Regions from separate parts of the Pantoea eucrina genome, predicted to be linked through region 1. Evidence: predicted binding sites of a transcription regulator. Region 1 holds the regulator's gene; the other holds the start of a gene.
The links. Region 1 encodes PurR, which represses purine synthesis genes. Its sites were predicted from a motif close to CANGCAAACGTTTGCNTG; they were not measured.
Positions count from the first base shown of each region.

Region 2: the regulator PurR is predicted to act here: its motif matches at 1,916-1,933, upstream of pyrD (quinone-dependent dihydroorotate dehydrogenase).

Region 1 is NZ_CP083448.1:1,462,092-1,467,406, reverse strand. It holds gene rnt (ribonuclease T) at 1-656, shown strand, start outside; gene LAC65_RS06905 (Grx4 family monothiol glutaredoxin) at 695-1,027, opposite strand; gene LAC65_RS06900 (C40 family peptidase) at 1,380-2,168, shown strand; gene purR (HTH-type transcriptional repressor PurR) at 2,466-3,491, shown strand; gene punR (DNA-binding transcriptional activator PunR) at 3,488-4,399, opposite strand; gene punC (purine nucleoside transporter PunC) at 4,508-5,315, shown strand, end outside.
Region 2 is NZ_CP083448.1:1,207,009-1,212,323, forward strand. It holds gene LAC65_RS05595 (lipopolysaccharide biosynthesis protein) at 1-854, shown strand, start outside; gene LAC65_RS05600 (glycosyltransferase family 2 protein) at 857-1,855, shown strand; gene pyrD (quinone-dependent dihydroorotate dehydrogenase) at 1,976-2,986, shown strand; gene LAC65_RS05610 (cell division protein ZapC) at 3,138-3,674, shown strand; gene LAC65_RS05615 (YcbX family protein) at 3,678-4,787, opposite strand; gene rlmKL (bifunctional 23S rRNA (guanine(2069)-N(7))-methyltransferase RlmK/23S rRNA (guanine(2445)-N(2))-methyltransferase RlmL) at 4,884-5,315, shown strand, end outside.

The sequences.
Region 1 (5,315 bases):
TTAACCAACGCTTTCGCGGCTTTTATCCGGTAGTTATCGATGTCGAAACCGCCGGTTTTAATGCGCAGACTGATGCGCTGCTGGAGATTGCCGCCACGACCCTGAAAATGGATGAGGATGGCTGGCTGCAGCGTGACGAAACCCAGCATTTTCACATTGAACCCTTTGCAGGTGCCCTTCTTCATCCTGAAGCGCTGGCGTTTACCGGTATCGATCCTGCGAACCCGCTGCGCGGCGCAGTGAGCGAATATGAAGCGCTGCACGCCATCTTTAAACAGGTGCGCAAAGGGCTTAAAGAGAGCGGCTGCAACCGGGCGATTATTGTGGCGCATAATGCCAACTTTGATCACAGCTTCGTTACGGCGGCGGCTGAGCGCGCCAGCCTGAAACGCAACCCCTTTCATCCGTTTGCCACCTTTGATACGGCGGCGCTGAGCGGGCTGGTGCTGGGACAGACGGTGCTGGCAAAAGCGTGCAAGGCGGCAGGTATCGATTTTGACAGCACGCAGGCGCACTCGGCGCTTTATGATACAGAGCAGACGGCAATGCTGTTTTGCGAGCTGGTAAACCGCTGGAAACGTTTAGGTGGCTGGCCGCTGGCGCTAAATGACGCTGAGGCAGAGAGCGAAGCGTCAGGCGAAAGCGCGGCAGAGTAAGAGAATGAAAAAGGCCGGCACAGCGCCGGCCTTTTAATTTATTCCGCTTCTTTGTGTTTCTCAGCGGTTTCTTTGATCAGCGGCTGAAGTTCACCGCGCTGGAACATCTCAACGATGATGTCGCAGCCGCCGACCAGCTCCCCATCCACCCACAGCTGCGGGAAGGTTGGCCAGTTAGCGTATTTTGGCAGTTCAGCACGGATATCAGGATTCTGCAGGATATCAACATACGCGAAGCGTTCGCCACAGGCAGAGAGCGCCTGAACAGCCTGAGCTGAGAAGCCGCAGCTTGGCAGTTTTGGCGATCCTTTCATATACAGCAGGATCGGGTTTTCTGCGATCTGGCGCTGAATTTTTTCAACAGTACTCATTTTTGCCTTCCTTAATTCTTCACTTCGTGTTTGTTTATTGTAGCGACTTCATCCCGCGACTGAAATCGGGAATTTGCCTCGCTGCGGCATGAATCGCCATGTTTGTTAAGTTTGCCGCCACGGGCGTATGACGAAGTGTGTATTAATACACGATTAGCAATAAATATGCTGCGTTAACCGCCTGAAACCGCTCATTTTTGCTGCACAGCCCTTGTGTTGATGGATTTAATAAAAAAGACCTTACCTTTTGTAAAAAAAGTGGATTAGAATCAATCCGGCGCTGATCGCTGATCAGAATTTTCTAATATTGCCGCGGTCTGCTTCTGCAGCCTGCCGAACCTGTAACCGGACTATGCGTTTACTGATTACGCTTTTCATACTGGCTTTTGCTCAGCTGTTTTTTAACGTGGCCGCTGCTTCACCGCACAAGCCGGTTAACGCCAGCCTGCAGAAAGCGGAGAAAAAGAGTGCGCGCGACGATGAGCGCCGCAAACGACGTCCGGTTAAAACCTCGGCTAAAAAAACACGCGTCACGCCCGTACAAAAAGTTAAATCGAAAAAAAGCCTGCACGCAGAACCGCCTGCGACTTCCCGTACCGCCCGTAAAAAAGCGCCCGCCCTCTCCGCCAGCAAAAAATATGGTCATCAGCGTACCAGCCGGAAAATAGCAGCCGCGGAAGAGAGTACCGATGCGCTGACCGGTATCAGGCTCAGCAAATCCCACCGTCTGCGCTACCAGAAGGCGCGTGAAACCGCCATGACTAAACTTATGGGCCAGCTGGGCAAACCTTATCAGTGGGGTGGCACCTCTCCGCTTACCGGATTCGATTGCAGTGGCCTGGTCTGGTACGCCTACAAAGATCTGGTCCGTTTCAAACTGCCGCGCACGGCCAACGAAATGTATCATCTGCGCGATGCCGCTCCCATCAAGCGCGAAATGCTGGAGAAAGGGGATCTGGTGTTTTTCCGCATCAATAATCGCGGTACAGCCGATCATGTTGGCGTTTATCTGGGTAACGGCAAATTTATTCAGTCGCCGCGTACCGGCAAGGATATTCAGATCAGCGCGCTGGGTGAAGATTACTGGCAGAAGCACTATGTTGGCGCACGCCGCATGATGACACCTAAAACCATTCGTTAGCGGTTGCGCAACACGCCGCGCGCGTTTTGGCCTGAACACATACCGGCTGCCGTAATCTAAATATTTTCGCCTGACCTCAGGTAAAAATCTCGTTTTATGCCCCTCACCTTGCTAGAATCGCCGCCTTTCGTTGCGCAACACCTTTTGCGCACGCTGCTGTCATTATCTGTTACGGTTAATTACTCGCCTTAAATCAGCCATTTTTATGCTGAAACCGGGCAGAAAACCCTGCGCAGACGCAAACGTTTAACACTATACTTATCATAAAGTTGCGATAGGTTTAAGAGGTCCATTTTCATGGCAACAATTAAAGATGTGGCAAAACGCGCTGGCGTATCAACGACCACGGTTTCGCACGTCATCAATAAAACGCGCTTTGTCGCTGAAGAGACGCGTAATGCCGTGTGGGAGGCGATTAAAGCGCTGCACTACTCTCCCAGCGCCGTGGCGCGCAGCCTGAAGGTTAATCACACGAAAACATTGGGTCTGCTGGCGACATCCAGCGAAGCCCCCTACTTTGCTGAAATCATTGAAGCGATTGAAAACCACTGCTTCGCTCAGGGCTATACGCTGATTCTGGGCAATGCGCACAATGACCTGCAAAAACAGCGCGCCTATCTGTCGATGATGGCGCAAAAGCGGGTAGATGGCCTGCTGGTGATGTGCTCTGAGTATCCGGACGATCTGCTTCAGATGCTGGAAGAGAATCGCAATATTCCGATGGTGGTCATGGACTGGGGCGCTTCCCGCGGGGATTTTACCGATACCGTGCAGGATAACGCCTTTCAGGGCGGCTATCTGGCCGGCCGTTACCTGATCGAGCGGGGTCATCGCGATATTGGCGCTATTCCGGGCCAGCTGGAGCGCAATACCGGCGGCGGACGGCACGCCGGCTTCCTGCAGGCGATGCAGGAAGCGGGGATCGCGGTGCGTGCGGAGTGGATCGTACAGGGCGATTTTGAGCCGGAGTCGGGTTATCAGGCGATGCAGCAGATCCTGAGCCAGAAGCAGCGGCCTACCGCTGTGTTCTGCGGCGGCGATATTATGGCAATGGGCGCCATCTGCGCCGCCGATGAGATGGGCCTGCGCGTACCGCAGGATATTTCGGTGATCGGCTATGATAATGTGCGCAACGCCCGCTACTTTACGCCGGCGCTGACGACGGTGCATCAGCCCAAAGCTCAGCTGGGTGAGAAAGCGCTGGAGATGCTGCTGGACCGCATTACCAGTAAACGTGAAGAGCCGCAAACAATTGAAGTTCAGCCCAGTCTGATTGAGCGTCGCTCCGTCGGGGATGGTCCGTTTCGCGACTATCGCCGCTAAGCGTGGCGCTCGCTGAGCCACTCATGGTTTAGCGTCTCAGCATCCCCCAGGTATTCCAGCAGCCAGATCAGCGCTGGCGACGCCCGCTGCTCGGCCCAGCTGACGCAGCAGGGACTCTCCGGAAAGGGCTGCGGTAATATCAGCTCCACCAGCGCGCCGCTATCCAGTAGCGGCCGCGCCAGATGTCCCGGGATCATCCCCACGCACAGGCCAGCCTGCAGGCAGTCGATTCCGGTTTCCCACTCCGGCACCACCAGCCGGCGCTGATTATCCAGCGTCCAGGTCATACGGCGCGGCAGCGCGCGCGACGTATCTTCCAGCACCAGCGACGGCCAGGCGCGCATCGCCTCTTCGTCAGGATGCGCGCTCTGCGCCAGTGGATGATCCGGACTGACCACGCAGCGCCAGTTAAGGGCGCCCATATCCTGAAAAGCAAAGCGTCCGCCAACCGGGATCGCCTGCGTGGCGCCGATGGCTACGTCAACCCGGCCATCGGCCAGCGCATCCCATACGCCGTTAAACACTTCATAGCTGATGATCAGCTCCATATCGGGAAAGTGGCGATAGAAATCTTTCACCAGCTGGCGCGTGCGCTGCGGCTTGACGATACAATCAACGGCAATAGTGAGCTGGCCGCGCCAGCCGTTGGCCAGCTGCTGACACTGGCGTCGCGTTGCCAGCATTTTTTTGATAACAGAGCGGCCTTCTCGCACAAAATGCTCGCCGGCCGGCGTCAGGACCACCTCCCGATGCTGGCGTTCAAACAGCTCCACGGCAAGCCAGCTCTCCAGCTGCCTGATGGTATAGCTGATAGCAGAAGGCACGCGGTGCAGCTCCTGCGCTGCCGCGCTGAAACTGCCGGTGCGGGCGACGGCATCCGCTACCTCAAGTGCATATTCAGACCACATATTTTTGCCTTCAAAAAATTTAACAGCACTCTGCAAATATTAGCGTTTCACAAAGCTGACTGCACCCTTTTACACTCCTTCGCGTTTCCCTGCCGAATGAGAAAAATAGTGATGTCATCTAAAGGATTTCTGCCCTATCTGGCGCTGCTGAGCATGCTCGGCTTTCTCGCCACGGATATGTATCTGCCCGCATTCAGCGACATGCAGCGTGATTTTGCCACCGCTCCGGGTGTTATCAGCGCCAGCCTGAGCCTGTTTCTGGCGGGCTTTGCCTGTGCGCAGGTGGGCTGGGGACTTCTCTCTGACCGCATTGGCCGCAAACCGGTTTTACTGGCGGGCCTCTCAATCTTTGCCCTGAGCTGTCTGGCCATGCTATGGGCCGACAACGTCTGGCTGATGCTGGCGCTGCGCTTTATTCAGGCTGTGGGCGTCTGTGCCGCCGCCGTGAGCTGGCAGGCGCTGGTTATCGATCGCTACCCTAAAGCGCAGGCCAATAAAGTGTTTGCCACTATCATGCCGCTGGTGGCGCTCTCTCCTGCTCTGGCTCCGCTGCTGGGTGCCTGGCTGATGAGTCATTTTCACTGGCGCACTATTTTCCTGGTGCTGACGCTGATTACCCTGGTGCTGCTGGCAGGTACCCTCAGACTTCGCTCGCCGCGTATCTCTCAGGCGGCGCGCGGCGATCAGCCTGGCTGGCTGACGCTGCTCGCTACCCGCGCCTACAGCGGCAACGTGCTGATTTACTCCGCCTGCTCTGCCAGCTTCTTTGCCTGGCTGACGGGTTCACCCTTTATTCTGGCGGCCGCGGGCTTAACCCCGGCCGATATCGGGCTCAGCTATGTACCGCAGACGATTGCCTTCCTTATTGGCGGTTTTGGCTGTCGTGCGCTGCTTAATCGCTTTCAGGGCGCGCAGC
Region 2 (5,315 bases), 260 kb from region 1:
TGAGGCCTTTTATTCGCTTTGCGCTGAGCGCCGCGTTCTCCAGCGCAATCTGGACGTTTATCTCGCAGATTGACCGTCTGGTGCTGTCTAAAACCCTGCCGCTGAGCGAGTACGGATCCTTTACCGTCGTGGCAACGGCGGCGACCGGTATCCTGCTGCTCAGCAGCCCGATTATGCAGGCGATTGTGCCGCGCATGACCGGCATGAAAACCCGGCAGCAGGGCGATGCGGAATCTCTGCGTCTCTACCGTTACACCACGCAGGCAGTCGCCATTTTTATGGCCCCGCTCAGTATCACTATCGCCTGCTATTCTGGTCCGCTGCTTTGGGCGTGGACGCAAAAAACGCAGATTGTCGATGAGATGGCTTTTGTCCTGACGCTTTACGCCTTAGGCAGCGGAATTCAGGCGATCTGTGGCTTGCTCTATCACCTGCAGTACGTGAATGGCAACCTAAAACTCCATATGCAGGGCTTTACCCTGTTTGCCATTCTGCTGGTGCCGCTTAACATCTGGTGTGCGATTCACTACGGCGCGCTGGGAACCGGCTGGCTGTGGCTGGCGCAGAACATTTTCTACCTGGTTGGCTGGGCATGGCTGGTACACCGTCGTTTTGCGCCGGGTATCCACTTCAGCTGGCTGACGCGCGACGTGGCGCTGATCTGGGCGGTATCGGGCCTGATTGCCGGCCTGAGCACGCTGCTGCCTATTGAGTGGAATCAGAATCGCTGGATTAATCTGCTCTGGCTGGCATTGATTGGTGCCGTGAATCTCGGCGTCTGCTGTCTGCTGCATAGCCTGGTGCTGAAGCGCCTGCGCCGTACACCCGTTGTTAATGCTGAAGAAAGAGGATAAGTATGACGTCGCGCTCCGTCCCGACTATATCGGTCATTATTCCGAACTGGAACTGCGCCCCGTGGCTGCCGGAGACGATGCAGTCGCTGCTGCAGCAGACGTCGCCGGCAGATGAGATTATTATCATTGACGACGGCTCAACGGATGAGAGCGTGAGCTGGCTTACGGCGTTCGCTGAGGCGCATCCGCAGGTCACTTTGCTGAGCGGCAACCGCGGCGGCGTCAGCGCAGCGCGGATGAAAGGGCTGGCGGTCGCCACCGGCGATTTCCTCTATTTTATGGATGCCGATGACTTTATCTCCGCCACTCTGTTTGCCGATTTCCGGCGCGCGCAGGCGCAGCATACCGGACTTGAGCTGTTCTGCTTCGGCGCAAAAATGTTTTTCGACGTCCCGGAACCGCAGCGCCACTATCAGACGATTCATCAGCGTCACGTCAGCGGCCTTTTCTCCGGCGGCAGCGAAAGTCTGCGCACGCTGATCCAGCATCAGTCGGCGCACCGGGTGATCTGGAGCAGCATCATTTCCCGGCAGCTGATTGAGCGGCTGGGGCTGAGTTTCCTGCCGATTCAGAATCATGAAGATGCGCCTTTTATGTTCGCGCTCTATATGCAGGCGCACAGTTTCTACTGCACCGGCGAGAGCTACTACTACAAGCGCTTTATGCAGAGTTCGCTGTCGCAAAGCACCCGCGACTTCTCCTGGATAAAAAATTACTTTATCGCCCGCGACAGCAGCGAAGCGTTTTTGCGAGAGCATCAGCTGCCGCAGGATGAGGCATTACTGGATGACTACTATCAGACCATTATGCATGGCTGCCTGGCACAGATCCGTAAACACCGCATTAAAGTACCTGCCGAGTGGCAGCCGCGGGTAAACAGTCTGGTGCGGCGCGTATTACGGCATAATACCCGGCTGAAACTGCTCTGGTATTGTCCGCCGCTCTATCACGGTCTGCAGGCGTGCCGTAATCGCCTGAGTCGTTATTCATCCCGCCGTTGATCGCGATCCTGTTCTGAGGTTCGTCACTAATTTACTTTTGCGCCAGAGCACCTTACCATTCTGGCGCACGTCTTCCCGTGCACCCGCTGTTTCTTCCTTTACTGCCATTCAGGAGAGTGCATGTTATATCCCATCGTCCGGCCCGCCCTGTTTAAACTCGATCCCGAGCGCGCGCATGAACTCACTTTCCAGCAGCTGCGTTTTATCAGCGGTACGCCGCTGGAGGGGCTGATTCGGCAGTCGCTGCCGGCGCGTCCGGTAAGCTGTATGGGCCTGACGTTTCCCAACCCGCTGGGTCTGGCGGCCGGGCTGGATAAAAACGCGGAGTGCATTGATGCGTTTGGCGCGATGGGGTTTGGTTTTATTGAAGTCGGTACGGTAACGCCGCGTGCGCAGCCCGGAAATGATAAACCGCGTATGTTCCGTCTGGTTGAGGCGGGCGGCATCATTAACCGCATGGGATTTAATAACCACGGGGTTGATCATCTGGTAGAGAACGTCAAAAAAGCGCGATTTAAAGGCGTACTGGGGATCAATATTGGCAAGAATAAAGATACCCCGGTTGAGCAGGGGAAAGAGGATTACCTGATCTGCATGGAGAAGGTCTACGCCCATGCGGGTTATATTGCGATAAATATCTCTTCACCTAACACGCCGGGTCTGCGTACGCTGCAATATGGCGATGCGCTGGACGATTTGCTGGTGGCGATTAAATTAAAACAGCAGGAACTACAGCAGCGACACCTTAAATATGTTCCGGTGGCCGTAAAGATTGCGCCGGATCTGTCTGAGGAGGAATTAATCCAGGTTGCTGACAGCCTGGTGCGTCACCAGATTGATGGTGTGATTGCAACCAATACCACGCTGGATCGTACGCTGGTCAGCGGACTTAAACATGCAGATGAAGCGGGCGGCCTGAGCGGACGCCCGGTGCAGACGCGCAGCACAGAGGTAATCCGCCGGCTGGCGCAGGAGCTGCAGGGGCGCTTACCTGTTATTGGTGCCGGTGGAATAGATTCACTCATCGCCGCACGGGAAAAAATTGCCGCGGGCGCCACCCTGGTGCAGATATACTCCGGATTTATTTATCAGGGACCGGCTTTAATTAAAGATATCGTGACCCACCTCTAAGACATATCTCACTTTCCCCGGCCAGGGGGTTTATTTCTCCCTCTGGCTCGTTTATATTTTCCCCTGTTGTTCTATTTTTCAGCTTTTTGCTTAAAGCGATATTTTATTTTTTAGGCGCCATTTAGCGCAGCAGAATCCCACAAGGCACATCATGAAAATCAAACCCGATGACAACTGGCGCTGGTATTATGACGCCGAGCATGACCGTATGATGCTTGATTTGGCTGATGGCACACTCTTCCGCTCCCGCTTCTCCCGCAAAATGCTGACGCCCGACGCTTTTAACAGCAGCGGATTTTGCGTCGATGATGCCGCACTCTATTTTAGTTTCGACGACCGCTGTCGTGAAAGTGAATTATCTGCTCATCAGCGTGCCGAGCTGATCCTGAATGCGCTGGTGGCAAGCCGCTTCCTCAAGCCGCTGATGCCAAAAAGCTGGCACTTCATCAGCCATAAACATAGCTGGCAGCCGGTCGCGGGCGATATGGTCACGGCTACGCTGGCTGAGAGCGGTGAGCAGGCACAGCTGCTGGTAGTAGAAAGCAGTGAAAACGCGGCGCTCTGTCTGGTGGCGCAGCCGGCACTGAGCATGGCGGGAAAAAGCATGCAGCTTGGCGATGCGATCAAAATCATGAACGATCGCCTGCAGCCGCTGCAGCTGGCGACATGGTACGCGCGCGCGGTTTAGATTTTATCCCAGCTCAATATCACTGTCTGGAATACAGCTGCAGCTCAGAATAGTGCCGTCAGCACGTACGGCGCTCTGCTTTAACGGCCTGACGGTGCCGGCGACCAGCGTGACTTTACAGCTGCCGCACAGCCCGGCCCGGCAGGAGTAGGGAATACGAAACCCGGCCATCTCCAGCTGCTCCAGTAATACCTGCTGATTATCTCCCTCAAAACGCCGGCCCTGACAGGTAATGGTGACGCTGGCAGGCGCACCTGGCTCTGCTGTCAGCGAAGCTTCTGTTTTGCCGGCACCATAGACGCGCGGGGTATGGCGTTCCAGAATCGTCACGCTGTCCCCGCTGCGGATCAGCCCGCTGTTCAGGGCTATCATATTGAGGCCAAAATCGATATCACCGCTGCCATCCTGCGCGCTGCGAAAGCCCTGCAGCGTGGTCAGCGGCTCACCCGCCGGATGTTTCTCTCCGTTCTCTGTCCCGATAGTGGTAAATATGCAGCGGCTGCACGGTTTCGGCACGACAAACTCAACGTCACCGATTTGCAGCCGCTTCCAGCTATCTTCATCCCAGGCGGGGGCACCGCTGACCACCAGGTTAGGGCGAAACTGCTCCACGCGTACGCCAGCCGGGCAGCGCTGCTGCAGATCCTGCATCGACGCCATATTGACCAGCAGAAACGGATAGCCGTCGGCAAAGCCGAGCGGCACGGCGTCAAAGCGCTTTACGCGCCGCGTCGGCGTCTCACCTGTCCAGCGCAGCTGTACCGGACGCGGAAAATAGTCGCTCAGCCAGCGGTTAATCGCTTCCGGCTCGATGCGGGCAGTAAAGGTGTTGCCCCAGACAACGGTTTCGCTCTCTTCTGCTGCAAAGTCGGCATAGCGGATCAGCGCCTGCTGACCGTCCGGCGCGTTAATCAGCAGGCCATCCGGCAGCACAACCGGCGTAAAACGCACCAGTTGCGGAAACTGCCGGGCGGTGATGAACGTTCCGTCAGGCTCGGTGATCATAAAGATGCGATCAAATGCCAGACCGCTCTGCAGCACCTGTGCATGCGACTGCTGCAGGCCGCGCATCGATTTGACCGGGTGAATATAAAGACGGGATAAGGTAATCATCATCGCTCCTTGCAGACAAAAAGAAGCTAACTTTATGACATAGGACGCTGATTCGCTATAATGCGCAGCAATTTTAGCAAGAGTATAAGTGACGATATGAATTCTCTGTTTGCCAGTACGGCGCGTGGGCTCGAAGAGCTGTTGAAAACTGAGCTGGACGCGCTGGGCGCGCAGGATTTGCAGGTGGTGCAGGGCGGCGTCCACTTCCGTGCCGACGATCGCGTAATGTATCAAAGCCTGCTGTGGAGCCGTCTGGCTTCACGTATTTTACTGCCGCTGGGAGAATTCGGTGTCTGGAGTGACCTCGATCTCTATGTCGGCGCGCAGAGTATCCCCTGGGCTGAGCTGTTTGACAGCGAAACCACCTTTGCCATCCATTTCAGCGGCACCAACGACGTCATCCGCAACAGCCAGTTTGGCGCGCTGCGAATTAAAGATGCGATCGTTGACTGCTTTACCCGTCAGGATCTGCCGCGCCCCAGCGTGGATCGCGAGCAGCCGGGTATTTGCATTAACGCCTGGCTGAAT